3 regions of the Paenibacillus sp. p3-SID1389 genome follow, and region 3 is predicted to be linked to each of the others. Evidence: riboswitches for the same ligand, from Rfam matches in the RefSeq annotation. Region 3 holds a riboswitch; each other region holds the start of a gene.
The links. A riboswitch is a leader RNA that binds a small molecule or an ion and turns the genes downstream of it on or off. The one in region 3 is predicted to bind thiamine pyrophosphate.

Region 1: linked by a shared signal. The riboswitch ahead of M3G15_RS14860 (ABC transporter substrate-binding protein) and the one ahead of M3G15_RS05910 (ECF transporter S component) in region 3 are both predicted to bind thiamine pyrophosphate.
Region 2: linked by a shared signal. The riboswitch ahead of M3G15_RS15795 (thiamine phosphate synthase) and the one ahead of M3G15_RS05910 (ECF transporter S component) in region 3 are both predicted to bind thiamine pyrophosphate.

Annotation. Positions count from the first base shown of each region.
Region 1 is NZ_JALXVO010000036.1:35,979-45,982, forward strand. Features, by position in the region: gene M3G15_RS14820 (hypothetical protein) at 297-452, opposite strand; gene cysW (sulfate ABC transporter permease subunit CysW) at 487-1,347, opposite strand; gene cysT (sulfate ABC transporter permease subunit CysT) at 1,473-2,303, opposite strand; gene M3G15_RS14835 (sulfate ABC transporter substrate-binding protein) at 2,339-3,415, opposite strand; gene M3G15_RS14840 (beta-propeller fold lactonase family protein) at 3,840-5,375, opposite strand; gene M3G15_RS14845 (CcdC family protein) at 5,527-6,018, shown strand; gene M3G15_RS14850 (cold-shock protein) at 6,209-6,430, opposite strand; gene M3G15_RS14855 (cold-shock protein) at 6,603-6,803, opposite strand; TPP riboswitch at 7,110-7,222, shown strand; gene M3G15_RS14860 (ABC transporter substrate-binding protein) at 7,408-8,445, shown strand; gene M3G15_RS14865 (MTH1187 family thiamine-binding protein) at 8,503-8,796, shown strand; gene M3G15_RS14870 (ABC transporter permease) at 8,793-9,563, shown strand; gene M3G15_RS14875 (ABC transporter ATP-binding protein) at 9,593-10,004, shown strand, end outside.
Region 2 is NZ_JALXVO010000041.1:182-10,185, forward strand. Features, by position in the region: tRNA gene M3G15_RS15770 (tRNA-Pro) at 1-5, shown strand, start outside; gene M3G15_RS15775 (hypothetical protein) at 48-446, opposite strand; gene M3G15_RS15780 (hypothetical protein) at 545-730, shown strand; gene M3G15_RS21780 (DUF6199 family natural product biosynthesis protein) at 827-934, shown strand; gene M3G15_RS15790 (FUSC family protein) at 1,260-2,183, opposite strand; TPP riboswitch at 2,405-2,507, shown strand; gene M3G15_RS15795 (thiamine phosphate synthase) at 2,622-3,266, shown strand; gene thiS (sulfur carrier protein ThiS) at 3,272-3,475, shown strand; gene M3G15_RS15805 (thiazole synthase) at 3,480-4,259, shown strand; gene thiH (2-iminoacetate synthase ThiH) at 4,263-5,378, shown strand; gene M3G15_RS15815 (helix-turn-helix domain-containing protein) at 5,447-6,238, opposite strand; gene M3G15_RS15820 (YkvI family membrane protein) at 6,427-7,470, opposite strand; gene M3G15_RS15825 (AraC family transcriptional regulator) at 7,625-8,449, shown strand; gene M3G15_RS15830 (Gfo/Idh/MocA family protein) at 8,604-9,764, shown strand; gene M3G15_RS15835 (hypothetical protein) at 9,794-9,922, opposite strand.
Region 3 is NZ_JALXVO010000009.1:55,634-65,637, reverse strand. Features, by position in the region: gene M3G15_RS05925 (helix-turn-helix domain-containing protein) at 111-896, shown strand; gene M3G15_RS05920 (DUF4097 family beta strand repeat-containing protein) at 1,106-2,041, shown strand; gene asd (archaetidylserine decarboxylase) at 2,084-2,881, opposite strand; TPP riboswitch at 3,063-3,174, shown strand; gene M3G15_RS05910 (ECF transporter S component) at 3,283-3,888, shown strand; gene M3G15_RS05905 (ABC transporter ATP-binding protein) at 3,888-5,513, shown strand; gene M3G15_RS05900 (energy-coupling factor transporter transmembrane component T family protein) at 5,510-6,313, shown strand; gene M3G15_RS05895 (YheC/YheD family endospore coat-associated protein) at 6,411-7,508, opposite strand; gene M3G15_RS05890 (glycosyltransferase family 4 protein) at 7,733-8,911, shown strand; gene M3G15_RS05885 (glycosyltransferase family 2 protein) at 9,096-9,926, shown strand; gene M3G15_RS05880 (glycosyltransferase family 2 protein) at 9,934-10,004, shown strand, end outside.

The DNA.
Region 1 (10,004 bases), on a different contig from region 3:
AACAGCCCAGTCAGCGCCCAATCTTGAATTCAGCCGAGCCTTCCGACCACTTGCAACATCCCTACGCCAAGCTCATGCTCAAACGACTGCATGTTTCCACGTTCGTCACACACTTCTAACGGAACCTAGCGCCGCTAATTGTGCTTTTCGCGGGTGTTTCCAATTCTAACGGAACGAGGAGACCTTATTTCGGACGATCTCTGTTCTTTCTCTACTTTTTCTGCCCAATAAGGTCTCTTGGTTCCGTTACAGCGGGAAATGTCCGGGAAATAGGCCAATAAGGGCTTTACGTTCCGTTAGATGCTGAGCCCCACAGGATCTGGCGTGCGCTTGCACAGAATCCAGCCTTCACCCTTCGCGGAACCGCCTCCCCGGAAGCTATCCCCGGCTTCACCCAGAAGGCTCTCCCCGTGCTTCCCCGCTCCATCTCTTCCCAAGGCCAGCCTGCGCAACTGGCGCACCCCTTGTCCCTGGTCTCAACCCTCCCTAATGACGGCTTTGGCGAGTGAACCAGCCTTTGAGCAGCAGGGTCACAAGCGCCAGCAGAAGCAAGAGAGAGGCTACCGCAAAGGACGCGGAAAATTGGTATTCGTTATACAAAATCTCCACGTGCAGCGGCAATGTGTTGGTTTCTCCCCGGATGTGGCCCGAGACGACGGAGACAGCGCCGAATTCTCCCATCGCTCGCGCATTACAAAGAACAATTCCGTACAATAAACCCCATTTGATGTTCGGGAGCGTGACCTTCCAGAAGATCCGGAAGCCCCGCGCTCCCAGCGTGATTGCAGCTTCCTCCTCCTGCTGCCCCTGGTCCTCCATCAGCGGAATGAGCTCACGGGCTACAAACGGGAAGGTCACGAACAACGTCGCCAAGATGATGCCTGGCAGAGCAAAAATAATCGAGATATGATGCTCCTCCAGCCACGGTCCGAACCACCCGTGCGAGCCATAGACCAGCACGTAGATCAGACCGCCGATCACCGGCGATACGGCAAACGGCAAGTCGATTAACGTGACCAGCACCTGCTTGCCGCGAAATTTAAATTTGGTGACGGCCCAGGCGGCAGCCACTCCAAAGATGGTATTCAGCGGGACGGTAATCAAAGCGACGAGCAGCGTCAGCCGCAGTGCGGATAATGCATCCGGGTCACGGATGGCTGCTACGTAGACGTCCCAGCCTTTCTTGAGCGCCTCCGTCAGGACGACGGCAAGCGGCAACACGATGAGCCACAGCAGGACCAGTGCGGCCGCCGTGATCAGCACCCACTTGATTACGCCAGAACCCTGCCCCGCCTGCTTCCGCGGAGCCGTTGGCTTGCTTGCTGCTAATGGCACAGAACCGGCCATCCTCTTCCCTCCCTATCGATTGGCGTTCCCGAGCTTGCCTATGCTCACCGGGCAGATAGCATCTCGTGATCGTCAGCTCTCCCCATCGGCAACACTCGTTATCGTGAGTCCGCGCTCTCAATCTCCTACCGCGCGGTCTTGCGAATCCGGCGCTGCAGCGTGTTGATGAGCAGCAGCAGCACAAACGAGATCAGCAGCAGCATCAGCGCAACCGCCGTCGCCCCGGCGTAGTCGAATTGCTCCAGCCTCGACATGATGAGCAACGGGGCGATCTCCGTCTTCATCGGCATGTTGCCGGAGATGAAGACAACGGAGCCGTATTCGCCGATGCCGCGGGCAAACGCGAGCGCAAACCCCGTTAACATCGGGGGCAGCAGCTCCGGCAGCACCACTTGGCGGAAGGTGCGGAAGCGGCTAGCGCCAAGCGTGGCCGCCGCCTCCTCCACTTCGGCATCCAGATCCTGCAGCACTGGCTGTACGGTGCGCACAACAAACGGGATGCCGATAAACATCAGCGCAAGCGTGATGCCCGCCGGCGTAAACGCGATGCGAATCCCCAGCGGTTCGAACAAGGAACCGATCCAGCCATTGGCCGAATAGATCGCGGTGAGGGAAACCCCGGCCACCGCCGTCGGAAGGGCAAAAGGAAGGTCGATCATGGCATCAAAAATGTTTTTGCCGGGAAAATCGTACCGGACCAGCACCCAGGCCAGCAGCAGCCCAAGCACCGCATCGATCAATCCGGCCACCGCCGCGGTCACAAAGCTCACTCTGTATGAAGCAAGCACGCGCGGGTCGGTTGCGATATCCCAAAATTTCTCCCAGGTTAGTCCTGTAGAATTCAGCAGCAAGGCGGAAAGCGGGATCAGCACGATCAAGCTGAGGTACAGCACGCTAAATCCCATCGTCAGCCCGAAGCCGGGCAGAACGCCGCGCTTTGCGGTGCTACTGTGCATATTCTTCGCCTCCGATTCGTTACGGTCGGTTCGTATTATTGCGGTACGTAAATTTGGTTAAAGATGCCGCCGTCATTGAAATGCTTCGTTTGGGCTTCTGCCCAGCCGCCAAATTCCTCAATCGTAAACAGCTTGATCTCCGGGAATTTGTCGGCATACTCCGCCTTGACGCTGTCGAGCGTTGGGCGATAGTAATTCTCCGCAGCGATCTTCTGTCCTTCTTCCGAATACAGGTATTTCAAATAAGCCTCGGCGACTTCGCGGGTGCCGCCTGCATCTACGTTTTTGTCGACCACGGCAACCGGCGGTTCAGCCAGTATGCTCTCCGACGGATAGACGATATCGAATTTATCCGGCCCCAGCTCCTGCACGGACAACCAGGCCTCGTTCTCCCAAGCCAGCAGCACGTCGCCGAGTCCACGTTCTACGAACGTCGTAGTAGCGCCGCGCGCCCCGCTGTCGAGGACCGGAACATGCTTGAACAGCTCTTGCACGAACTCCCGTGCTTTAGTTTCATCGTTATTGTTTTGATGCAGGGCATATCCCCATGCCGCCAGGTAATTCCACCGCGCCCCGCCAGAGGTTTGCGGGTTTGGCGTGATCACCTCAACGCCATCCTTGATCAGATCGTTCCAATCCTTGATGTCTTTGGGATTGCCTTTACGAACCAGAAATACGATCGTGGAGGTATAGGGCGAGCTGTTATGCTCGAACTTTTGCTGCCAGCCTTCATTGATCAGCCCGGTTTCCGCAATGGCGTCAATGTCGTATCCCAGCGCCAGGGTAACCACATCGGCTTTCAACCCGTCAATGACAGCCCGGCTTTGCTTGCCCGATCCGCCATGCGACTGTTTAATGGTGACCTTCTGTCCTTTTTCTTTCTCCCAATATGCCGCAAAAGCTTTGTTATAATTTTCGTATAATTCCCGGGTCGGGTCGTAGGATACGTTCAGCAATTCCACCGCTTTGGGCTTCTCCCCGCCGCCGGAATTCCCGGCTGCCGCGCTGGCCGCATCGTTGCCGCCGCTCGTGTTGGACGAGCAAGCCGCCAGGACCCCAACCAATATCAATGCCAGACTCATCAGAACCCCTTGCTTCAACCTTCTGTTCATCGTATCACTCCCCATACTCTTTTCTCGCTTTACTAGGGCAGGGCAGGCATCCACCGTATCAACCACTTGACAACGGAAAACGGAGAAACGCCCCACCCCCTACGGTCAAACCGAGCTACTACCCGTGTCTGCCAAGGCAAGTAGAGCGTTCCTCCGTCCGTACGGTGAGAACATTTTTAATTATTCCTACCTGTTTAGTATGCTATGGTGTTATTTTATATGCGGCAGCCCAGAAATGTCAAACCTTTTTATGCAAAAAAATCAATTTTTTTATAAGCCTCCCTTATAGCCGGTACAGGCTGCGGCATGGGTTGCGGACCTCCCTTCCAGACAATGCAAAACACCCGAAGACCGGCAAAATGCAGGCCTTCGGGTGTCTGGATCGGATCCTTCGTCCGCTTGGATATGAGATGAAGCTTCTGATTCACATGGAACCTGCCGGCTGCTTACCCACGGCAAAGTCTGCCGGCAGCGGTTCAATGCAGGAGGGTTTGCTGATACTCAAGCTATGCACCGCAGGCGTCAGACTGCCGCTCTCGGGATCACGCCGCAAGGCGGCGATATTGCCGCTGTACTGATTCGCCACCAGCACATAGTCGTCCAGGACGGCGAAGTTCCGCGGCCAGCTGCCCCCCACACTCGTCCATTCCGGGTCCTCAAGGCGACCGGTGTGCCGATCGATGCGGAAACGGACAATGCTGTCATGTCCGCGGTTGGAGCCGTATACGTAACGTCCGTCCGGCGAGAAGTGAATATCGGCCGGATAGTTTTCCCCGCGGAAATCATCCGGCAGGGAGCTGACGTGCTGGATCGCCTCAAGCCGCCCCTCCACCGGATCGAAAGTATATGCCGTCATCGTATTGTTCAACTCGTTCATGCCGTAAGCAAACCGTTCCGACGGATGGAGCACGAAATGCCGTGGACCTGTCCCCGGCGGCAAATGGGTTACCCTGTGCTTTACTAGCCGTCCGCACTCCAACCGATAGATCACTATCTGGTCGGTTCCCAGGTCGGAGACGAAGGCGAACCGTCCATCATGGCTAGGCACAATGCTGTGAGCATGAGCCGATTCCTGGCGCTCCTGGTTTACACTACTTCCCTCATGGCGGATCAGGGCCGTCATTTCCCCTAACGACCCATCCGCTTCCAGTGCAAAGGCATTCACATGCCCGCTGGAATAGTTGGCGACCAGCAAAAACGGATCCCGCCCACATTTCAAAGCCAGATGGCACGGGTCGGCCCCATGCGTTGCCCGTTCGCTGTGCAACATCGTCAGCTTCCCATCCTTAGGATCAACCGCAAATCCAGCAACCTGCCCTTCGGTCTGTTCACTTACCGCATACAATCGCATACCCTTCGCATCGAAGGTCACAAAGGAAGGGTTGGTGAGGCCCGCAGTCTCGTGGATAACCCGCATCTCGCCGGTATCCCTCTGCAGCTCGCAGAGATAAATTCCGGGCTCCCCGCGATCAGCATAAGAACCCACAAAAAAGTGCCAATTCGGTCCAGCTTCCTTGCTCACCGATTTCTCTTCCTTCTCTTTCTCAAATTCATCCAGCATCTGCTTCACTTCAGACAACGGAAGCCGATCAAAAAACATCTCCACCTGTTTCTCTGCCCCGCTGTAGATCTGGTTCATCACGGCAGGGATGTTCGAGGAGATATTACAGGAAGAGTGTTCGCTGCCGGAACACCAGTTGGGATGCAGCGATCCTTGAGCGAAGATGCGGTACAAATCGCCGAGAGTAACCTGCGAAAGCTCGCACTTTAGCAAGTACCCGCCGCGGGCCCCTTCCTTCGTCGTCACCAGGTCGTGGCGGCGAAGCAGGCTGAGCACCTTACGTACACGGGCCGGATGGGTCGCGACGCTGCAGGCGATCTGTTCGCTATTGGCCATGCGATCCTCCTTGGAATCTAAATACAACAAGCAATGGACGGCGACCGTTAATTCGCTATTCATCTTCCTTCTTCCCCTTCCCTTACCAAGTTTGAAACAAGTGCAGACGAGTATGTTATAATGTTCTCGCGAATCGCTATTCGCTAGTCACTTTATTCCATTTCGCTAAATACTCAATATATACATACTATATACTTACAGAAAGGGAACCTCTATGAACCTAATGAATCCCTCTTATATGCAAGCCGCCTTTACCGTTGGTGCAATGGCCATGGCCGTCGCTGTTCTGTTTATCCGTCTGAAAGCCAGTCGTCGGCCTGTCACGGTGAAGAAAATCATCATTCCCCCGCTAGGAATGACAACCGGCCTCTTCATGTTTGTTGTGCCGGAAACGCACATTCCTCTCCTGTGGGGCGTAATCGCCTTCGCTTTCGGTTGGCTCCTGTTCTCCTATCCGTTGATTCGGACAACCAAGTTCGAGAACATCGGCGGCGAAATTTACGCGGAACGTTCCCGCAGCTTTATCTTTATCCTGATTGGACTGCTGGTCGTCCGTCTCTTGCTGCATGAGGCCGTAGAACAATACGTCTCCGTCATGCAAACCGCGGCGCTGTTCTTCCTGCTCGCTTACGGCATGATTATTCGCTGGCGGCTGTATATGCTCAAGCAATACCGGGCAATGACCGGGAATACCGCCTCCTCATGATTCACGAAACCGTTGCAGCACCTCAAACATATTAAATTTTCTATATAGATGCAATCCTTTTATGGAGATTTTATTTTTGCATCACTTTCCAATCTATCACCCGGATGAATACAACAACAGCCGTACTCGCATGAAGCGAATACGGCTGTTGTTGCTCACCGCGCTCTCCGATTCCGGCAGCAGCTTTCGCCTATGCCTTCTTGGACGACGATCTTTGATCGGAGCTTGGATTGCTCAGTTGAGGGAGCATGCGCATCCCCATGACCATCTCGGACGAGCAGAGCGGACATACGGGGCTATATTCAAAGGTGAAATTGTCCCGCATCCACCCGTTGCAGTCATCGCTAGTGCAGGTCCATACCGGCGTATTTTCCTCAGGAATTTCCTCTAACGTCTTTTTACGGTAGTTCATAAATTCCCCTCCTCTTCAAGGTGAACGTTCCAACCAGGTGAATCGATGTAATTGTTGCAGCTTTATATGTACCATCAGAAGCGGACTTCTGAAAAATTAACCTCATGAATGATCTTCGCGAAGAAAAACTGCCCTTAATGCGAGCACGCATTAAGAGCAGTTCCTAACTAACTTACAGTTTTACAACGTTCTCGGCTTGCGGGCCGCGGTTGCCTTGAACCACGTTGAATTGTACGCGTTGGCCTTCGTCGAGGGTTTTGAAGCCTTCGCCGGTGATTGCGCTGAAATGAACGAATACGTCATTTCCGCCTTCCACTTCGATGAAGCCAAAACCTTTCTCAGCGTTAAACCATTTCACTGTTCCGGTTTCCATGGGGAATACCTCCTGTTTCAAGATTAACATGATTCATTTTTTTAACAGAAGTCGCTCAATAAAGGCTGACCCTTATTGAACATGCACCACTTGTATAAAAAAAATTCACACATTGAAAAAAGTTCCAGTTTTATAAAGTGACACCCTTTTCAATGCGTGAATGATATCCTCTTTCAAAACCATGATTTGAACTCATTATATCCTTTTGCCAGATAAAAAGCAAATCCCCTGGTTTTTGCAAGCTGGTCCGGAAAGACTGGACAAATCCAGTTGGCGAAAACTATAATGACAGATGTAATCTGCAGTCATATTGTTCAGGGGTGCTGGAATTGGCCGGCTGAGAGTGTATCCCTTCAAGATACTGACCCTTCAACCTGATCTGGATAATGCCAGCGTAGGGAGCCATACCATGGTGATGAACTTATTTTACATGTCATTTCCATTGCCTATTGCGTCCCGGATCCGGGACGTTTTTTTGTATCCGGAAGTTGGAAGTTACGCTTAAGGACGCACATCCAGGGTTATACCAAGAACAAGCTGCGGAAATCTACACCAACGAAGGAGAGTAGAAGTCGTGAAAGTTCAAGTACGTACCGCACTGGCCATGTTTCTCGGTTGCTTGCTGCTGATATTGTCCGCCTGCGGCGGAGCGAATGGGAACAGCGCCGGGAAGGCGAAAGCCGGAAACCCAAGCGGGCAAAATACCGAAGCCGCCGCACCAAATCAAGGTTCTAACACAGAGCTGCAAGATGTTAAAGTTGTGCTCGACTGGAGCCCGAATACGAACCACACCGGGCTTTACGTCGCCAAGGATCAAGGCTATTTCGCCGAGGAAGGGCTGAATGTGGACATTCTCTTGCCCGGTTCCGGCGGTGCTGAGGCGATGGTTGCCTCCGGAGAGGTGCCGTTTGGCGTCAGCGTGCAGGAGAACGTAACGCAAAGCCGGATCCAAGGCGTCCCGCTCGTCTCGATTGCCGCGATCATTCAGCACAATACGTCCGGCTTCGCTGCCCCCGTAGACAAGAATATTAAATCGCCTAAAGACTTCGAAGGCAAAGCCTACGGCGGCTGGGGCTCTCCGGTGGAACAAGCGGTGATCCAATCGATCATGGACCTGCAAGGCGCTGATGTCAACAAGGTGAAATTCGTTAATATCGGGGATGCCGATTATTTTACGGCGGTGAAGCGGGATATTGATTTTGCCTGGATTTTCTACGCCTGGACAGGCATTGAGGCCGAGCTGCGGGGCGAGCCGATCGACATGCTGTATGTCAAGGATTTCTCCGAGAAGCTGGACTACTACACCCCGGTACTCGTGACAAACGAGAAGACGATCAAGGACAACCCCGAGCTGGTAAAGGCTTTTATGCGGGCCGTGTCTAAAGGTTACAATTATGCGATCGACCATCCGGAAGAAGCGGCGCAAATCCTGTTGAAAGCCGTACCGGATCTCGACAAGGACCTGGTGGTGGCCAGTCAAAAATGGCTGAGCCCGAAATACAAGGACGATGCTCCGCGCTGGGGCGAGCAGAAGAAAGAAGTGTGGCAGAACTACTCCGATTGGATGTTTGAGCGCAAGCTGCTGGAAAAACCGCTTGACGTAGATGCCGCTTTTACCAACGAGTTTTTGCCAAGCGAATAATTTACTATACTTTAACCCAATGATGCCAAATCCCTATTCGAAAGGATGAACCCACCCATGCCAAACGCGTTATTAAGCATTCAGATCATTCCGAAGACACCCAACGGCGAAGACGTCATTCCCTATGTAGACCGGGCCATTGAAGTGATTCAAGCATCCGGGGTCAAATATCAGGTGAACCCCCTGGAGACGACCATGGAGGGGGATCTCGACGAGCTGCTGGCCATCGTGAAGAAAATGAACGAAGCCGTCATTGAGTTCGGCAGTACGGGCATCATTTCGCAAATTAAAATTTCGTACAATCCCAAAGGCGTCAGCATGGATAAGCTGATTGAAAAATATCGGCCATGAATCTCCGCAGCCTTTGGCACAGCATCTGGCCGCCCCTCGTGGCGGTCATCTTGTTTTTGCTGATCTGGCAGGGCACTACCGCCTGGTTCCACATCGAGAAGTGGATTCTCCCCAGCCCGGTGGATATCGGTCGTGAAGCGGCTGCCGGTGCGGCCAGCTTAGGGGAACACACGGCGGCGACGCTGCGGCTGATGCTTATCGGCTTTGCCATCGGGACGCTCGTAGGCTTGCTGACGGCGTTTGTCCTGCATTATGTCCCGTTTCTGAAGGCGTCGCTATATCCGCTGATCATCCTAAGTCAAAACGTGCCAACCATTGCGCTGGCGCCGCTGCTGATGATCTGGTTTGGATTTGGCATCCTGCCGAAGATTATCGTCATTACGCTCGTCTGCTTCTTCCCTGTCGCCGTGGCGGCCATGGACGGACTGAGCCGCACGGATCGGGCGATGCTCGATTATATGCGAATGATCGGTGCGTCCAAGGCGGATATTTTCCGCAAGCTGGAGGTGCCCTACGCGATCCCTTCGATCATGTCCGGGGTGAAAATCGCCGCAACATACAGCGTCATGGGGGCGGTCATTGCCGAGTGGATCGGCGCGGACAAGGGCATCGGCTACTATATGATGCTGCAGAAGGCGTCGTTCCGCACGGATAAGATCTTTGTCGCCATCGCCATCATCGTGGCGATCAGCCTCGCGATGTTCGCCTGCGTCGCTTTGTTGGAAAAATGGCTTGTCCGCTATAAACCGGCGAACGACCGGAGATAGGGCAGCTTACGGAAAGGAAGGCTTGGTTCATGAGCGAAGCATCAACGCATAGAGATAACGCCATCCCCGCGCTGGAGGTCCGGCAGATCCATAAAACGTTCCGCGACCGACGCCGGGAGGTCCCGGTCCTTCAAGACATTTCGCTGCGGGTGCCGGCCGGCGAATTCGTGTCGATCATCGGCCCATCCGGCTGCGGCAAAAGCACGCTGTTTCACGTCATCGGCGGCCTGACTGCGCCGGATCAAGGCGAAGTGCTCCTTCAGGGACGCCCAGTCACCGGCCAGCGCGGACATATCAGTTACGTGCCGCAGCAGCCGGCGTTATTCCCTTGGCGGACGATCGAGGAGAACGTCGTGCTGGCGCAGGAAATCGCCGAGGCCGGAAGCCGGAGCTCCCGTGCGGACATCCAGCACTGGCTCCAAAAAGCCGGGTTAAGCGGGT
Region 2 (10,004 bases), on a different contig from region 3:
CTCGATTCTTATGACACCAATATCGCGGTCTTATGGCCGCGATTTTTTTATTGCGTTTTTAAGGCTGAAAGATCATTAACCAACCTCATGCACAACCCCTGAACGGTGAAGTTACTAAAACTGACCCCGTCCTCGCTTTCTAATACGATCCTAAGGAGCTGCCCCGCATTTATCTTCTGCCATGGAGTAGCAAATGACGTATTCCTATGCTCATGAATGAAGTCTTCGTGCATTTTTTTCTCATCTTCATTAAAGATGCTCTTAAGAACTTCCGGATGATCCACTTCAAAGCAAGCCACAATCCGATCAAATTTAACCTGAGCGTCGTTTCTAAGTTCCTCAAAGTTCGAAACGGGGATCTTCTTGGCTGAGTAGGTTTGAATAAGGAAATTCTCAACTTCTTGAAGAGAAGACTTCGTTGATTTATTTGGGGGGAGTTTGTTCATAGAGATCGGCTCCTAAACTCAATTTAAAAAAATGAATGCTCTTCAACGCGGTTCCAAGTATACTAATGTTAAAGGGTAACCCATAGGGAGGGATTACAGTGAATATGTGGGAGAAACAAGAGAAAGAAAAGTTTAAAGAGTATCAACGTAAGCCTTTCATCAATTTTGCGGATTCGATGAATCGTGCTGAAATCGGAGATTGGGACGCTTTAGCAAAAGGCGGCTTTTGGACCACTCTCGTCATCATCGTAGGACTCCTTCTTTTCTTCTCCTTTAGATTCTAACAGGCCAAAAACTGCTAGTGCACTCCTTTTTTACTGTATAAAAACAATCCTTGAAACAATTTCCGATACTTAACGTATTGTGTTTTAAGGTTAGTAATGGGAGTCTTTTTATTTTTATTTGTCCTTCTTGCTTTACTAAATATCTTTTTCCCGCGAATCTCTTGGTATATGAGCTATGGCTGGAAGAGGGCTCTGATCCACTAAAAGCCTTTGATTTTCATCAATCTCATCCAGCAACCCTTCTTTTTCATACTAGCGGATGTAGAGTCCGCCCCAGCGGGTTCACGGTTGCTTGGTGCCGGCGACGAAGGCATTCAGCTTCGCGAAATCGCTGCTGTCATCGGGCGGCAATTAAACGTGCCTGTGGTCAGCATCACACCGGAAGAGGCTGATGCCCATTTCGGTTTTCTTGGTGCCATCAGGACACTATTTTGCTTAAAAAAGCAGGGATGCCCCAGAAGCCTTTAACGGCTCTTGGGACATCCCCTTTCTACCTGTTCGTTAGAAAATCGTAGGCACCATACCCACGTTACGATATTTTAAGCTCCGCTTTCGTCTGGAAACGACCCCGCTCCTTAATCGGAAGCGGTAATCCCAGCTTCTGCAGCTCAGCGTATATCCAATCCGCGTGGTACTCATAGACGGTTTCGATCTTGTACTGCTGCTCTTCACTACGGTTTCCTACCTCTGCTGAGTCGCTCCGTTCATGATCGGCCTCGACCAGCAACAGTCGATGCTCGGCAAGCAGCTGCTGCAAAATCACCAAATGCTCATAGATATGGCGATAGGATTCAATTTCTTTGCCGATGTGCTCCATCGATTCGCTGAGATCTCGAGTCAGATGGAATTCCTCTTTGCAAAGCTGATAATATTTCTCCAGGCAACTTAGCTCCGCACGAAAACTCTCCAAATCGACGACTTCCCGGCACGTCGTGATCTGCCCGAATAAATCGGCCATCCGCTTAGCGACGGCTTTCCGCGCCTTTTCCAAATCGGCCTCATGCTTAGGGGGGAAGACGACCAAATTGACGATCACAGCAACAGCAATACCAACCAGTGTGTCCGTGATCCGGTTAATCCCATAAAAAATCGGACTTTCACCCGGCTGAAGATTTAACATAATGGCTAAAAAAACGATACACCCGATGGATATCGACTTATTCCATTTCAGCAAATTGCAGACATAGATCACGACGATGACGCCTAACGCGCAATACACCGCGTTCCCAGGCTCAATCATGGCGAAACCTGCACCCACGATCGCCCCAACAAACGTCCCCATCGTCCGATGTTTCCCGGCCGTAAATGAGTTGGTGACCGAATTTTCCATGGAAATGATCGTTGCGATCGCGGCGTAAAAAGGATACTCCAGGCGCAATAACGCTGCAACGATCACACACAAACAGATGGCTAGCCCTGTCTTGAGATTGCGTAAACCAATCGTCCATTTCAATCTCATCACTCCCCAATCAAGCTCCGACCGTATTATAGAGGATGTTTTTAATTCGCTTCAATTTAATTAAACATCACAAAACGGCTATTTTTGCGATAAATCGTGACATTTTCATGAAAATTTCTTGGAAACGGCTTAAAGCAGGCAGCTTAACACCAATCCAATTCAACGGTTGTAATTATCTGGATCCCCGTGTATAGTAAACATGACAATTCTAAATCGATCGACACTAGGGGAGCCGCAAGGCTGAGATGAATCGAAAGATTCGGACCCTTTGAACCTGAACGGGTTAAGACCTGCGTAGGGAAGTGGAGAGTAAAGCATACATGAACCGGAAAATAGGTCTATTTAGGCTTATACATTCTGTTGCTGAACTTAGCCCCCTCCTTACGGAGGGGGCTTTTTTGCATTGGATTTCTAACCTGAGAGGGGATGAATATGACGAGCCAAAAATTAACGCTAACCGCACCCGAACTGCATCTGATCTCCATCTCTCCCATCCACGTATCCGAACTGCTCAGGGTATCCCTCAAGGCCCTTCCCTACTTGGATTACATTCATGTGCGGGATAAGCAGCTCACCGCGAAAGGTCAGCTGGAGATCATTCAACAAATGTTCGAATCAGGCATTCCGCTGAACAAAATTGTCGTGAACGATCGGCTGGACGTGGCCTTGGCCGCGCGGGCAGTGAATGTCCACTTAGCCGGCCATAGTCTTCCGGTGGACTCCGCTCGTCCGTTAGCCAGCGGGATGCGCTTGGGCAGGTCGGTTCATTCGGTGGAAGAAACAGTGCAGGCCGCCGTAGATGGAGCGGATTATTGCCTGTTCGGACATGTGTACGATACCTCCAGCAAACCCGGACTTCCCGGCAGAGGGCTGGCGGCATTAACTGCTACGGCGAAGGCTTGCCCGGTTCCGATGATCGCCATTGGAGGCATCCGACCGGATCAAGCGGGAGAGATCATCCGCTGCGGCGCTCAAGGGATTGCCGTCATGACAAGGTTGTTTCATGCACCGGACCCGGCAGAAGAAGCCCAAGCTTACCGCAAGGCGATGCAAGCAGCTTGGCTGGAAAGGAGGTGAACCACGTGCAGGTTCGTCTGAATGGGAAAGAGACGACGATCAACGAAAGCTGTGTCACACTGGCCGATTTATTAGCAGAGCCCCCATGGAAGGACCGAAAGCTGTTGGTTGAACTAAACGGTACAGTTGTACGAAAGGAAGACTATGACGTGACCCCGTTATCGGATGGGGATCGTATTGAGCTAGTCCATTTTGTTGGGGGAGGTTGATCCTATGCAGGACTTATTCCATATAGGCGGCAAGGCGTTGTCCAGCCGTCTCTTTATCGGTACTGGCAAATATAACCGCAACACCTTAATTCCCGAAGTGATCGAACGTTCAGGAGCAGAAGTCATCACTGTCGCTTTAAGAAGAGTGAATCCCGATTGGGAGGAGGAAAATCTGCTGCATCATATTCCTCCACATATGACGCTGCTGCCGAACACTTCCGGTGCCCGCAACGCAGAAGAAGCAATCCGCATCGCAAGGCTGGCCAGAGCGGCGGATATGGGCAATTGGATTAAACTGGAGGTCATCCAGGATCAACGTTATTTGCTGCCAGACAACGTGGAAACCATTAAAGCAACCGAGGTATTGGCCGCAGAAGGGTTCGTTGTCCTTCCTTATATGAGCCCGGATTTGTCGGCTGCTCTCCGGCTAAGGGATGCAGGAGCCGCTGCCGTCATGCCGCTCGGTTCACCGATTGGCAGTAACCGCGGTCTGCGGACGAAGGAACTGATTCAGATCCTGATCGAGGAAGCAGGCCTGCCGGTGATCGTTGACGCCGGCATCGGTAAGCCGTCTGAGGCGGCGGAAGCGATGGAAATGGGAGCGGCGGCGGTCCTCTTGAACACAGCGATTGCGACCGCCCGTGATCCGCTGGGGATGGCCGAAGCGTTCCGCGCAGCCGTAGTGGCCGGCAGACTAGCTCATTTGGCCGGGCTGGGACCGGTGGAGCAAAACGCGGTAGCCTCTTCCCCGCTAACCGGATTTCTGGATGAAGTGGAGGCCTAAGGGATGAGCTTCTATGACAAAATCCAATCCTGGGAAGGCTTCCCCTTTCCACAGCGGCTTCAAGGTTACAGCGATGCAGATGTAAGGCGGGCGCTTAGCAAGCCTAAGCTTGATGCGGAGGATCTGCTAGCCTTGCTGTCACCAGCGGCTGATCGACATTTGGAGGAGATGGCCCAACGGGCACAGCAGATCACCCAAAGCCAGTTCGGGAACGTAATCCAATTGTTTACCCCGATGTATGTGTCCGATTATTGTGTGAACCACTGTGAGTATTGCAGCTTTAGTTCGATCTATGATTTTCCGCGAAAAAAATTAGACATGCAAGAGGTCGAACGGGAAGCTGAAGCGATTGCGGCAACCGGGATCCGTCATATCCTGCTGTTAACCGGTGAATCCCGCAAAGATTCCCCGGTCGAATACTTAAGAGACTGCGTGAAGGTGCTGCGCAATTATTTTTCATCCATCGGCATTGAGGTGAACCCGCTGTCTGTCTCCGAATATCAGGAGCTAGCTGCGGCAGGCGTAGACAGCCTGACGGTATTCCAAGAGGTCTACCACCGGGAAACCTATGCCAAGCTCCATATCAAAGGCCCCAAGCGCAATTATCGAAATCGGCTGGATGCCCCGGAACGCGGATGTGCTGCAGGTTACCGGGCCGTGAATATCGGGGCATTACTTGGCTTGTACGATTGGAGACAGGAAGCCTTCTTTGCCGCCATGCACGCGGATTATTTGCAAACCAAGTATCCAGGTTGTGAGATCAGCTTATCGATTCCGCGCTTCCGCCCTTTTCTCGGAGATTACGAACCGGATGCCCAGGTGACCGATCGGGCTTTGGTACAGGTGATGCTCGTCTACCGTCTCTTTCTGCCGCGGGCCGGGATCACCTTATCCAGCCGGGAGCCTGCCCGATTACGCGACAGGCTGGTTCACCTTGGCGTTACCAAGATGTCAGCCGGCGTATCCACGGCAGTTGGGGGCCATTCCCAAGGCGGAGGCACCCCGCAGTTTCAAATATCCGATGAGCGTAGCGTAGCCGAAATCCGGGAAATGCTCTATCAAAACGGACTGCAGCCTGTGTTTAAAGACTGGGATATCTTAGTCCCAACTGAAAGCTAGGGCGAACATCAATCGAGCCGGACCCTCCCTAATATCTAGGGAAATGTCCGGCTCATCTACTTATCCTATCAATGGAATAATGAAACGATCCATTCTGTCAGCGGTTTCCACATCTTTGGGTATTCCTGGTTGATCAAAGCCCTCACCTGTTCGGCCTGAACGTGGGTAAATTCGCCGTCTGGGATCGCCATTGAATAAGTTCCGCGTACAGCATCACCAATGGCGATGTGCCCGCTGGCATAACCTCCGACGGCAATCCTCGATGCGATCGCTAGGCCGCCAAAGGAATACACGCCCACGGCGAATCCGCCAAAAGCCAACACACCAACAGCGGCCCCTCCAGCTGCGATGAAACCGGCCGCAAAGCCGCCCAACGCCAGAATCAAGGCTAAGGCAATCGCAGCCAGACTTATCACCCCCGCCGCCAACACACCCAGACTTAAACCGCCAAGCGCAATGAGCCCCAGGGAGACAGCGCCGATGGAAATATTGCCGATCGCGATGATCCCTTTGGCCACGTACATCCCGCGCCCCACATTGATGTGCAGAAGCGGTACGCCAAACCAGGTTCTTTCACTTTTATATTCATAGTGATATCGATAGCGGAACATCGCCGATCCATTTGATTCCGGAGGAAGCTCCCTTTTTTCCGTTGGCACTCCCCGGACCAAATGATCCATGCTAACCTCAAACAATTCGCATAATGCGATCAGTTTATCCGTTTCCGGGTATGACTGACCCGACTCCCACTTCGAAACCGCTTGGCGTGATACGCCGATCGCTTCCGCCAGTTTTTCCTGGGACATTCCTTTTTGTCTCCGATAGTTCTGCAGCTTATCTGCAAAATCCATATTCTTCATCACCCCGCCTCCATCATAGCTGCTCCTCCGTCACCGATCGACCAAGCGAAGTTGGCAATCTGTCAACTACAGGTTGCGAATCGCTAAATACCAGCTTTATTGCTCGGGAAATAGTCGATTTTCCTAAGTATAAACGAGCCGGGAAATCGGTTCCGTGATATTTTCAGCAGCACATGGAAACAGGAAGCTTAACGAAGAGGCAACCGCCGGAACGCCAATAAAATAAGCAGCAGCATCCCAATATATCCAAACATGGGGTACAGGTATGTTAATAAGGAAGCAAAACCAGCCTGGCTAATCACAAAGCAAGCAACTAAGATGATCAGCATGGTCATGTTTTTGGGCACCTGATAGAGGCTTTGCAGCTGTCGCGTGACGCCAAAGACATTGCCGATCAGGGTCGTAAATATCTCGCCATAGAGCACTAACAGAAACAGCACATGCAGAAACGGGCCGAGGTCGCGGACGATGACCGCCATCGGAATCTCGTAACTAAGCATTTCAGGCATCCGGGAATTCAAAGCAATATGGTAAATCAACAGCATAGAGCCAAGCCCGATACCACCCCAAAAGCCGCCCCATTTTAATGTACTCTCCTCCTGAACCTCGCTCCCCAGCGGAATCAACACAGCCTGGATAAAAGCAAAGTTGAGGGCAGCATACACAAATGGGCTCAGCACCCACTTGTAACTTTCCAGTTGTTGCAGCTGGAAGCCGTTGATCCCGAACAGACCTTCCGGCTCAATCGCGCGGAACGCAATCAAGCTCGTAAATAGAAGAATCATCGGCACAACCAGCACATTCACAACCACGATACCGTTCATCCCCTTTGTCATCACCAGATAGCTCAAGACGATACTCACGATGATCCCGAGTTGATAAGGCAGCTGAAGCTGCTCGGCAAAGATCGAACCGGTACCGGATAGCATTACGGCGGTAACCCCCAGCAGGATCAGCAGGGTCAGGAAGTTGGCAACCTTGCCGAACAGGCGGCCAAACAGATGATCATTAAATTCCTGGTAAGAAAATGCTTGTATTCGATGGGCATAGATCATCATTTTCGTCCCCAACCACATGAAGAGCAACGTCGAAATGATAATCCCTGCGGCGCCAACCGAGCCATAAAGGGTAAAAAATTGCATAATCGATTGTCCCGAAGCAAAACCGGCGCCGACCACCGTACCGATGTAGGTAACGGCAATTTGAAATATTTTGACCCATCGATCATTCATATTGCCACCTTCATTTCCATTTTTTGAATTCTCCCAATTTCATCCTATGTCCAAGCTCTTCCATCTATTCTTGAAACAAAAAAGAGGAATCTCCCGCCAAAATGCAGTACATTTAGGAGGGAATGTGATTTTAACGACACGGAGGGATCTAAAAGTGAAATCGTTCTATCAAAATTGGAAATTGGATCCCGAGCTTCCGATGGATATCTACCAGAGCACGAACATTACGTTTTATCCTCATTTCCATGCTGAAATCGAGTTTATTTATGTCCTCTCCGGCACCATCCGGATTGGGGTTAATGAAGAAATCCGCCTGCTTCGGCAAGGCGACATGGTTATCTGCGGCAGCAACGATATCCACTATTTTGACAGCCGAGAGTTGGAGTCGGAAATTATCATTCTGATCTGCAAACCGGAGTGGATCACGATGACAAAAAGCTGGCCGTCCGACTTTCGCTTCGCCTCACCTTTTATTCCGGCAGGTACTCCGGGGCTCGAAACAGTGAAAACGATCCTGGACGAGCTAATTCGGGAAAAAGACGAAAAGAAACCTGGCTATCCCCTGCTGCTGAAAGCCGGCATCTTAAAGCTGTGCGGCAGTCTGCAAAGGGCGGTGGACACGCTGCCGATGGACCGTACCACCAAGGAGAAGTACGAGTCCCGCCGGGCGCGGATGCAGCAAATTTTGTCCTATATCGAGGACCATTACCGGGAGGAATTAAACGTGAAGGTGATGGCGAAACGTTTTTCCATGGAGCCCTCCCATTTCAGCCGTTCCTTCAAAGCCGCCATCGGCATGAATTTCAAAACTTATCTCAACACGGTTCGCGTCCTAAGCGCCGAACATCAGCTGCTGACCAGCGATCTCAGTATTATGGAAATCGCTCTGGAGTGCGGCTTCAGCAGCATTCGTACGTTTAACCGCGTGTTTAAGGAGCTGCGGGGCACTGTCCCTTCCAGCCTGCGCCCATCCCGATAGCTGAACGGGTACCTGCAGAGAATGGGAAAACGCATATTTTGTCCATACATACGCATAAACTGGCGAGAGATCGCAAGGAAATCTAATTATAATGGGGTTGAAAAAGTAAAATTTAAAAAAACTTTTGACTACACCCGCGAAACGGAGGAATTCGATGAACCCGCTGCGAGTTGGAATGATCGGTTACAAGTTTATGGGCAAAGCCCACAGCAACGCCTATCGGGCGCTGCCGATGTTTTTCCCCGACGCTTTAAAGCCGGAGATGGCTGTATTATGCGGCCGTAACGAAGAAGCGGTGCAAGAGGCGGCCAATCGTCTGGGCTGGCGCGAAACGACCACGGATTGGCGAGCGCTCGTCGCCAGAGACGATATCGACCTGATCGACATCAATGCCCCCAGCGACGCCCATAAGGAAATCGCACTTGCGGCAGCTCAGGCGGGAAAGCATATTTTTTGCGAGAAACCGTTAGCGCTTACATTGCAGGATGCCCGGGAGATGCTTGCTGCGGCCGAAGCTGCCGGCGTCGCTCATATGGTTGGCTTCAACTACCGCTTCTCGCCGGCTGTCCGGTTGGCTAAGGAGCTGGTACAGAGCGGCCGGCTTGGCCGGATCTACCATTTCCGGGCCTGGTTCCTGCAGGATTGGGTCATGGACCCGTCCTTCCCGCTGGTTTGGCGGCTGCAGAAGGACATTGCTGGATCGGGGGCGCATGGAGATCTAGGGGCCCATCTGATCGATCTGGCCCACTATCTGGTTGGAGACATCCAGGAAGTGATCGGCATGAGCGAGACGTTTATCAAGGAACGGCCGCTCGCTGAGAATATGACCGGCCTTAGCGCCAAAAGCAGCGCAGATGCGCCGAAGGGGCCGGTCACGGTCGATGACGCCACGCTGTTCCTGGCCCGGTTCACCAACGGCGCGCTAGGCAGCTTTGAGGCAACGCGGTTTGCCGCCGGCCACCGCTCGACCAATGCTTTTGAAATCAACGGCAGCCTGGGCAGCGTGAAATTCGACTTCGAGCGGATGAATGAGCTTGAGGTGTACTTCACCTCCGACGACGCCGATGTCCAGGGCTTCCGGCGCGTACTTGCCACCGATCCGGCCCACGCTTATGCCGAAGCTTGGTGGCCGCCGGGGCACACGATCGGGTTCGAGCATACGTTTACGCACGAGGTGCTGGAGCTGACTTCGGCCATTCGCGAAGGCCGTGGGCCTGTGCCGAGCTTCCGTGAAGGCGTTCAATGCCAGGCCGTGCTGGAAGCGGTGGAACGCTCGATTGCGGAGCGGCGCTGGGTCGGCATTTCCGAAATGTGATAGGCACCGGGTCATGGGGGTGTGGCCGTTTAGGCCGCGCCGGATTGCAGGTGGGTCCGCGGGTATTGCGGAATGCGGCACATTCTGCTGGGGTCCACGGAATGCGACCCGTTCCGCGGGGTGACCTGCGGAATCGGTCCCCATCCGGCATCCCACATCCGGTGTTCCCCATCCAGCGGCCTAACGGACCACAGCGACCTTATTCGTCTATTTCCCGGCTATTTCCCGCTGTAACGGACT
Region 3 (10,004 bases):
AGGTATAATAAAGGTGATAAACTTGTCCTCGTTATTAAAATAGGAGGGCAGGATACTGTACGGATCAGGCAAAATGATGCGTTTGTAGTTTTTTTATGGGGGGGAAGGACATGCTTCACGTTTCACCATCATCATTTGAATTGAAGCCGGCATTCGCCAAAATCGTATGCGAACCCGGTTGGAAATGGCACAAGCGGGAGAAGCCGTTGCAGAATTATGATCTCTTCTATGTGTGGAGCGGTGAAGGTACGGTGGTCCTGAACGACCAACCCATTCCGGTCAGTAAAGGCAGCTGCTTCCTGTTCCGAAAAGGGGATCACACCAGTGCCACGCACAACCCGCAGAAACCGCTGGTGCTGACGTACATTCATTTCGACGTCCATGAGCCCGTGACGGAAGTGCCGGGTCCCTACCGCGTACTGGAGGATACGCTGGATTTCGAATATATGTTGTCTCGTTACGTCCGTTTATTCTTGATGAAAGCCTATGCCGCCGAGGAGGAGGCCCAGCTGATTCTCAAGCAGCTGTTGATCCATTTGCTGCGGGAGGAGCGGCAAGTGCCGGTGGAGAAGAAGGTCAGCAACCAACTGCATGAAGTGATTCATGAAGTGGCGAATTATGTGCTGCAACATCCCGGACTTCCCCACAAAGTGCAGGATTTGGCTGCCCGGGCGGGCTTATCCCCGCGCTATTTCTCGATTAAATTCAAGGAAATTATCGGGATGTCCGTGCAGTCTTACATCATCAAGTCAAGGATCGACCGGGCGCAGCATTTGCTCCTGCATGCCGGCATGAATGTGACCGAGGTTGCGGATGCGCTGGGGTATCGGGATATCTTCTTCTTCAGTCGCCAGTTCAAACAATATACGGGAAAAAGCCCGTCCGAAATCCGCTAAGCAGGCTACTCTAATCTAACCCAACCCACCCTAAAGTTAAATAAGCTTCATTTATCGACCGCCGGGCTTCATGCTCGGCGGTTTTTCCGCTTGCCCTGCGAACCGTCTCCTTGACCAAAGTCTAGGGAGCAAACCGGTCCCGCGCCTGTGGTGGTTCCCGGGAACCTTGGTATAAGCTCAGGATAGATGGAAATAGAAGGAGGACGAAAATGCGAAAGAAACGTACATCCCAAATCGCATGGCTGGCGGCATCGGCCGTACTTCTGGCCCTGGCTTCAGGTTGCGGTCCGGCGGAAAATGAAACGCTGCAGCAGCAATGGGGGCAGACCTTGGGGAATACCGTTGATTCAATAAGCCAATCGATTAGCGAGACCGCGGCATCCGTGCAGCAGTCGGTGGCGCTGGCCGCAGACGAGTGGAAGGACGATTTGACGTTCACGGGACGCTCGCATGACCTTTCGACAAGCGAAGCCATCGGCAACGCCAGCAAGCTGCAGCTGGAGAATGCCGTAGGGCGTCTTGAGTTGAAGGAAGGCACGTCCGATCAGATCGTGGTGAAAGCGACCATCCAGGCCGCGGATCTGCCGGCACGTAAGGAGAAGCTGGATACGTTGTTTGAACAGAGCGAGGTGACCGTCACCTCTCAGGGCAATACGGCTCAGGTGCGCGTGCACGCCAAAGGCGCGCCGGACCAAAATTTATGGGATTGGGCGCAGAAGGAGCTGCATTTTACCGAATTCCGCATCGATTATGTCGTTGAGGTCCCTGCCGGGATTCAGGAGTTTGAAGTCACGAACCATGTCGGGGAGATCGCGGCGAGCGGGCTTACGGGAACCTACCGGCTGAAGGGAGAGGTCGGGTCGATTCGGGTCGAGGATGCCCGTCTGTCCGGGGATTCATCGATCCGTACAGCCACCGGCAGCATCAATCTAGATATTCTCACGCTGGATACGGGCGGTCAGCTTCAAGCCATCACCGATGTTGGCAGCATCACGGCAACGCTTGATCCGTCGTTAGCCTGCGATCTCGAAACGTCCAGCGAACTGGGCGAAGTCATTGGAGCCGCGAAGGGACGAAGCGAGCGGGGCGGCGGAGGGCCGTTGGTCGCGCTGGAGACTTCCATCGGCAGCATTACGGTGCAATAAAGGGGAAGAGCCGGCCGAAGCCGGCGGGCGATGATCACTGAATTAGCTTGGTTTTGCGGAGTTAAACCAGCCCAGCGCTTCGCCCATCCGTACCTTCTGTCCGGGCGCAAGTTCAGGCAATGGGGTGAAGGTGCCGTTCTGGGTGAGCAGAACGACGGTGGATCCAAACTCGAAATAAGCCAGGTCGTCGCCTTGCTCCCAGGATTTTGCCGAAGGGTCGGTGTACTGGATGCTGCTCACGTTCATCGCGCCGACCTTCACGAGGGCGATTTCCCCATAGTCGTGGGAAATGTAAGTGATCAAGCGTTCGTTTCGGCACAACACCTTCTTCATATGGCGCATGCCAAAATCGTTCACCGGGTAGGCCCGGCCTTTGATGTGCTCGCATTCCAGCTTCTTGCCCGTCACGGGTGCGTGAATCCGGTGATAATCGGTAGGACTCAGATAAAGAACAAAGGCGTAACCGTGTTTGTACAATTCTACACGAGGGGAGCCGTCCAGCAGCGCTTCCAAGGAATAATCCTGTCCTTTGACGTTCAAGATCGTGCCGGATTGCACCTCGCCCATAAACGTAATCAGCGCGTCCACTGGACTGATCATCACTCCCGGCTCCGCGTGCAGCGGGCGCATGCCCGGCTTTAATTTGCGGGTGAAGAACTCGTTTAACGTGCGATATTCCCGAAGCTCCTTCTCCGCTTCATGCAGCGGAATGCCATACGATTTTGCGAAAAAAGGGATCATTGCTCGGCTAACCCCCGAATGGGAGAACTTGCCCATCAACCGGGATAACCATTTCCGGGAGGAGAGCTCTGTCATCCATTTCATCCATGTCGCGGCCAAATCGCATCCTCCTAGTCTGTCCAGTAATGCTGCATTGGTATTGATGAATTCGTTGCCACTTCCGCTTATCTTGACACAGAATCAGGCCGAAATCAATACAGGACGGGTAACTCCTAGTTTACAGATTTGTACAAATTTAGGCTTGATGCCTGGGCGGAGTTGGTGTATGTTTATATCAATCGCATAGGGATACGGGGGCTTGAGCGAATCAGGCTGAGATAGCGGCATATTGCGCCGCGGACCGTTAATCTGATCTGGATAATGCCAGCGTAGAGAATCGATCGTCCGGGACTTTTTGTGCCTACGTGCGCCCCCGTGACCTGACCGCCGTCTGAGCTTATTCAGGCGGTTTTTTTTACGATGCGAGGATTTAAACCAAATGATCAAGAGGAGAGATGAAGATGTCGGAGGTTGTTCAAAAAAGAACGGGGCGTGGCCTCAAGCTAAGCGATGTGCTGGTGACGGTGTTGGTTTCGTTGGTGCTGGGCGTGGTGTATCACTTCTGGAGCTCGGTGTACAATTTGTTCTCCCCCCTGTTCTTCCAGGCCGATGAACTGGTGTACGGAATGTGGTTCCTGGCTGCAACGCTGGTGTTCTTGCTGATCCGCAAACCGGGGGTGGCGTTGATCGCGGAGGTCGCTGCGGCCCATGTGGAAATTTTGTTCGGCAGCGAATGGGGAGTTCAGCTGATTCTTTACAGCGTGCTGCAAGGCTTAGGGGCGGAGCTGGTGTTCGCTGCGTTCCGGTATCGGAAATTTTCCGGCTCCGTTGCTGCATTAGCCGGGATCGGAGCTGCCGTGGGTTCGGTTATCCCGGATTTCTTCTACGGATATGTGCAGGATTACGAGCCATGGCTCTTGACCGCCAAATATGCGATGCGGGCCGTCAGCTCGGCGCTGATCTGCGGGTACTTCGCTTATGCCGTCGTGAAGGCCGTAGAGGCGACAGGGGTTACGACGCTGCTGCGACCGGTTGATCCGAAAGACTATGCGGCGTTGAATGACTGATGCGGAAGGAAACGACGGCAGCTGAGGTCCGGGAGCTGCGGCTCAAGTTCCCGGGTGAAGACCGGTTTGTGTTTAAGGATTTGGATTTCTCGGTGCGGCGCGGGGAGCATGTGCTGCTGCTGGGTCCCAGCGGATGCGGCAAATCGACGCTGCTCCAGGTGCTGAGCGGCATCATTCCAGACTTGGTAGAGATTCCGATGCGCACGTCCGCGCAGCAGCTTCCCTCGTCGTGGCGCTTTCTGTTCCAGGATCCGGATACGCAGTTTTGTATGCCTTATGTGGATGAGGAGTTGGCTTTTGCCTTAGAAAATTTAGGCGTGCCGAAGCAGGATATGCCCGCGCGGATGCAGGCCGCATTGGCCAAGGTGGGCCTGGACCTGCCTGAGATCCATGTGCCGATCGATTCGCTGTCCCAAGGGATGAAGCAACGGTTGGCGCTCGCATCGGTGCTGCTTGGCGATCCGGAGGTGCTGCTGCTGGATGAGCCTTCGGCTTTGCTGGACCCGCAGGGCCGCGAGCAAATCTGGCAAGCGATCGCCAAGGTGGCCGAGGATCGCACCTTGATTATCGTGGAGCACCGGATCGAGGAGTTGACGGCACTGGGTCTCGTTGACCGCGTCGTGTTGTTTGGACCGGACGGGCAGGTGCTGGGCGAGGGGGCACCGGACGTAGCGTTTGACACGTACCGTTCCGAGCTCATTGAGTTTGGGATCTGGTATCCCGGCGTCTGGGAGGCGTATTTTGCCACCGAAGCCGGCCGTCGATTGCTAGAGCCGGTGAAAGATGAACGGCGATTGGATGGACCTGCCGCCGTGGAACTGACCGATTTTTGCGGGTTCCGGCAAGGGCGGCCGGTGATTGAAGTCGGGCAAGCCGCCGTGTATCCCGGGGATTGGATTGCGATCACAGGACCTAACGGTGCTGGGAAAAGCTCGCTGTTGCTCAGCCTGATCGGCTTGTTGCCATCAGAGGGAGCATTCGTGCTGCAGGGAAAGCGGATCGAGACAGGGAAGCTCAGCCGCCGTGCCCGCAGACGAATGCTGGAGTCGACCGCTCGTGAGATCGGATTTGTGTTCCAGAATCCGGAGTTTCAGTTTGTCGCCGATCGGGTGGTGGACGAAGTCGCCTTCTCGCTGAGGGAGGACGGACTTGGCGGCGATGCGCTGAACCGTCGGGTGACGGCGTATCTGGAGCAGTTTGGTCTAACCGGCTTGGAGATGCGGCATCCTTACCAGTTGTCGCTGGGCCAGAAGCGGCGTCTTAGCGTGGCTGCGGCTGCGGTGCGCGAGCAACGGCTGCTGTTGCTAGATGAGCCGACCTTCGGCCAGGATGCGGCGAACACGTTCGCCATCCTGCAGCTATGCGAGGCGTTGCGCCGGCGCGGGACGGCGATTCTTATGGTTACCCATGAAGAGCGGATTGCGGAGCAGGTGGCCACCCAGCATTGGGAGGTGCGGGACGGACGGCTAACGTCGCAGCGGTTGACCCGGCGGGTGGATCGATCTCCGGCAGGTGCCGGTGAGTCACCTGGATCAAATGGATCGGCCGGACGGGGAGCGGATACCACCTCCGCGAAAATCAAACAACACGGGAGTTCCGGTCCAGAGGCGGTGATATCAAGATGAGACGTTTTCTGACCCCGAAGCGGCGGACTTGGCTGCACCAGGCGAATCCGGCCGCCAAGCTGGCGTTGATGATCCTGCTGTTTCTGCTGACGTTATTTACGCACCGGCTCGATTTTATTTTTTATCAGGCGATCTTGTTTACGTTCCTGCTGTTCCTGTTCAGCGGATATGAGCCCTGGAAAGTCGCCTTGCTTCTGTTCCCCTTTGCGCTGATTTTTGCCTCCTCAGCGGCGACGATGATTCTGTTTGGCAAAGGGACGGAAATTTGGTGGTCGTGGGGATTGTTCCGCATCTCCGAAGAAAGCTTTTACCGGGGGATTCATATCGGGTTTAAAGCGGTGGCCTTTGCCGCCGAAGGGCTGTTGTTCGTGTTGACGACTCCTTCGGTCGCCTTGTTTTACGCGCTGATGCAGCAGGCGAAGCTGCCGCCAAAATACGCCTACAGCTTTATGGCCTCGGTCCGGCTACTTCCCATGGTCTGGGAGGAGCTGCTTGTCCGACGCAATGCGCTGCTGATCCGCGGCGTTCGCCGTCCGCGCGGACTGCCCGGCCTTGTCGCGCATGCGAAGCTGTATGCTGTGCCGCTGCTATCCCAGAGCATCCGGCGGGCCCATCGCGTTGCTGTCGCCATGGAAGCGAAAGCGTTCGACGGGAATCGGCCGCGCACGTATTATTACCCGACTTCCTATTCCCGGTACGATGTGCTGACATTGCTGCTCATCGCCTTGTTTGCGGCTGCAGCTTACTTGCTGGCGGTCTTGTACCCGCCATTTCACATTGCGGATGTCCGTTATCATTAAATCTATGAAACGAAAGGGCATGATTCCTTCCGGAGGCGGTTTGCAGCCTGCTCTGTGGAGAGGAATCTGCCCTTTTTTTTGGGCTTTGGTCATTTGGCTAGGCCCGGTCCGATTGGTCTAACAAATAACGGGCGTAAGCCATCGGCTGACGATACGAATCCTTCCAAGCATCCAGCAATCCGGCTTTTCGAAAGCCGTAACGCTGGTCACGCCCATTGCATTCGATAAAGTAAGGCTTCCCGCTTGCGGTTAAGCCAATGTCCAGCCCCAGGTCGGCGAGATGCGGGAGACGGTTGCCCAGATAGCGGGAGATGGTCAGGGCAAGCTCATTGACGTGAGCAAGGGCCGCCGGGACGATCCGCTCCGGGAGCGCTTTGGCCAGCAGCTCCTCAGCGGGAAGGGCTTCGCCGCCTCTGGCGAGGTTACACACAAAGCTGCCTGCAGCAGCGACTTTGGCGAAGCGCCCGGTCACGCTCCAATCGCCTCCGCCGCCCCGCTGGACGGTGATCCGCAGATCGATGGGGCGCTGCTCGTATTCCGCCAGCGGAATACGCTCTTGCACGAGATACGGCGTACGCCGTAGCATGCGCCGGGCCCAGGGCGGCAGTTGTCCCCGGTGCAGTCGAACCGTCCTCCATTGCTGCTTGCCTAGTGGCGAAGCATAAGTGAGTTCCCACCCTGACGACGGCATATATCGCAATCGCATTACGCCATGGCCAACGGAGCCGCGGATCGGCTTTAGGATGAGGTCACTATGGCGGGACATCATTTTCCGCAAGTTGCCGGAGTTTAACGGCATCGCCGCCGGAAGGTACGGCCGCAAGTGAGGAGCGCCCCAAAGCAAGCGGTGGATGAAGTCTTTTCCATAACGGTTGGTCGTATTAAAGATCGTGATGCCCCGGGCATTCAGGGATTGGAGTCTTTTTCGAGCTGCGAGTCTGGGGTATAACGCTCGGTTATGGATCACCGCAGGCAAGGGCAGCTGTTGCTCTACGTATTCGATGCCATTATAAACATACGCGACACATCTGGCCCCTGCCGGATCGATGCCAGCAAGACGCAAGAAAACGGGGGTTAATCCATATTCCCGCGCCGCTTCTTCATACCCTGTGATCCACTCTTGGCCAGTTCTGCGCGTGGGGATCCCTCGGTACATGCTGGAATTCAGCAGGATTCCGATAGTGTCCTGACTCAAGTGGGTTTCCTCCTTCCCGTGCGTCTTCCTTCAGTGTATGTTGTCCCGGTTCATTAGCGTGGACGACTGTGCTGCGACAGCCGCCTGTTTTCGGGCGAACTGCGGATGGATCGTCGCCTTTGGCAAATTAGGCTCATCTTCCAAGAAGGTGTCACAATTGCCGGGAGGTTTTCGTATATTTAGGATATCGAATGCAAGCGAAACGGTAAGGAGGGGGACTTCACATGGATCGGGAAAAAGTCGCGGTGATCGCGCCTGACGCCCTTGCGGCTGCATCAGGAAAACACCGTCCAGTGAAGAGGGTGCTGGAACGAATGCTCCCTCATGCGGCAGAGCAGCTGCACATTCGCCTCTTTGGCGTTGCTGACGGGCATTTACCGTCCCAAGGCTGGATGGGGGGCGTCCCTTTTTATTGCTTGCCCGGAGGACGTCTCTACCTGGAGTCACTGCTGCGGCACTTGCGCAAGTGGCGGCCGGATACGGTGGACGTTCATGGCCGACCGCTGCTGGCCTGTCAACTTAAAGCTCGGCTTCCACTCTCCCGCGTACTGTTGACGTTGCCCTCTGCCCGGATCTTTTCTCCTCCCTGCCATCCCAAGGCATGTCCGACGCAAATTCTGGAAAGCGTGGACGGCCTGATCGTCGGCAGTGAACGGACTAAAGCCGAGTTGCTGGCGCAGTTCCCCTCCTTGGTCACTCCGGTATGGGTGCATTTGCCGGGGGCGAGCTTAGAGGAGCAGGCGGTGCTGCGTTGGACGCCAGATGGGGAACAGCAGCGTCAGCAGCGGCTGATGGAGCTGGGATGGACGAACCGCAAAATCGTTCTGCTGGCCGGCAGTTGGCCGCCGCTTAGGGATGAGGGGCACATTGTCTCGGCTCTTACGGAAGTGCTGGATCGCGTACCGGAGGCGATGTTGGTGTTCCTTGCCGCCGACTCCCCCGGATCCGGGTCTTCCCGTGAATTGCTTGAACGACCGAAGCAGCATGGGCTTGCCGCCTACGCTCCGGAACGGATTGCCTGCCTGCCGGCCGGGTCGCCCTATTCCATCTCGGACAGGTACCTCTTGGCGGATTGCCTGGTGCTGTTACCGGGCGATGAGCCGGCGTCGATGTTAACGCGCATCGAAGCGATGGCCGCCGGCTTGCCCATGCTGGACGCCAGCGACGCCCCGGTGCTCGAATTTGCGGTAGATGGTCTGCTCGCCGAAGGGGCGGGGGACAGCTTGGCAGATCGGATCGTACTGCTGCTGGAGGAAGAGGAGTTTCGTCAAGTCATCGGCCGGGCCAGCCGAGAAATCGTTCGTCGTCATTACCGCTGGGAGCACGCCGCAGACCGTTGGGTAAGTCTCGTTCGCGCTAGAGGGATTCAGACGAACGCAGGCCGCCGCAGCGCCAAAAACTGACGATGTCTGGATATCCATAGCTAATCTTAGGAAAACGCCGAAAGGCGTTTTTTTCTTTTGGCTCACAGCAGGGCCTGTGCCGCATTCGTCAGGACAACTGTACGTTTGCCGTTACCAGCCCCCCGGCCAGACATACACTGAGGTATATGCTCCGGTATTATTATGTTTTTGGGAGGAAATTGATGTGGTCAAAAAACGCAAGCCGCCGCGCATCCGACTGAACCGCAAACCGATTCAGCGCAAAAAAGTGCTGCCGCGTTTGGTCAATCATCCCGATCCCATCGTATCCATCATCATTCCGGCGATGAATGAAAGGGCGACGATCGCCAGCGTTCTGCGCGAAGCCAGCCGGGTGCATCCGCGCAGCGAGACGATCGTCGTTGTTAACGGCTCAACCGACGGGACCGCCGCGCTGGCTGAAGCCTGCGGCGCTCGCGTCATCCACGTACCGGAGCCGCTGGGACATGATGTGGGCCGGCGCGTTGGGGCGGAGGCGGCCCGCGGTCAAGCGCTGCTGTTCATCGACGCCGATATGGTGATTCCGGCTCGGGAGCTGCGGCCTTTTGTCACCGCGGTGCTGATGGGTGTCGACGTGGCGCTGAACGGCTACTCCGGCCCGGCGCGAGGGAAGGTGGCTCATCCGGTCATTCTGGCCAAACACGTCCTGAACGGTGTGCTGCAGCGCCCTGACCTGCGTGGAGCTTCCTTAACGGCGGTCCCGCATGCGATGAGCCGAACAGCGGTGGGCACCGTCGGCTTGGATACGCTGGAGGTTCCGCCGCTCGCCTTAGCTAGAGCGATCCGGCTGGGGTTAAACGTCCAGCCGGTGCATACCGTCCCCGTCGGCAAGCTGAATCCTGCCCGGGGACGAATATGGAACAAGGGAAGTCGCGTCGATCCGCTGACCGCATTGGTGGCAGGGGATCATCTGGAGGCCATCCATTGGCTGCTCCGCCAGCTGGGACCGCGCGGCGGATACAGCGATCTGGGCCGGCAGCGCGGTAAGGTGAGGTGAACCATTGATGGTCATGGTAACTAGGCAAACGATGAAGCATCGTCGGAAACGAAGAAGCGGATCGCTGACCCGCTTGCG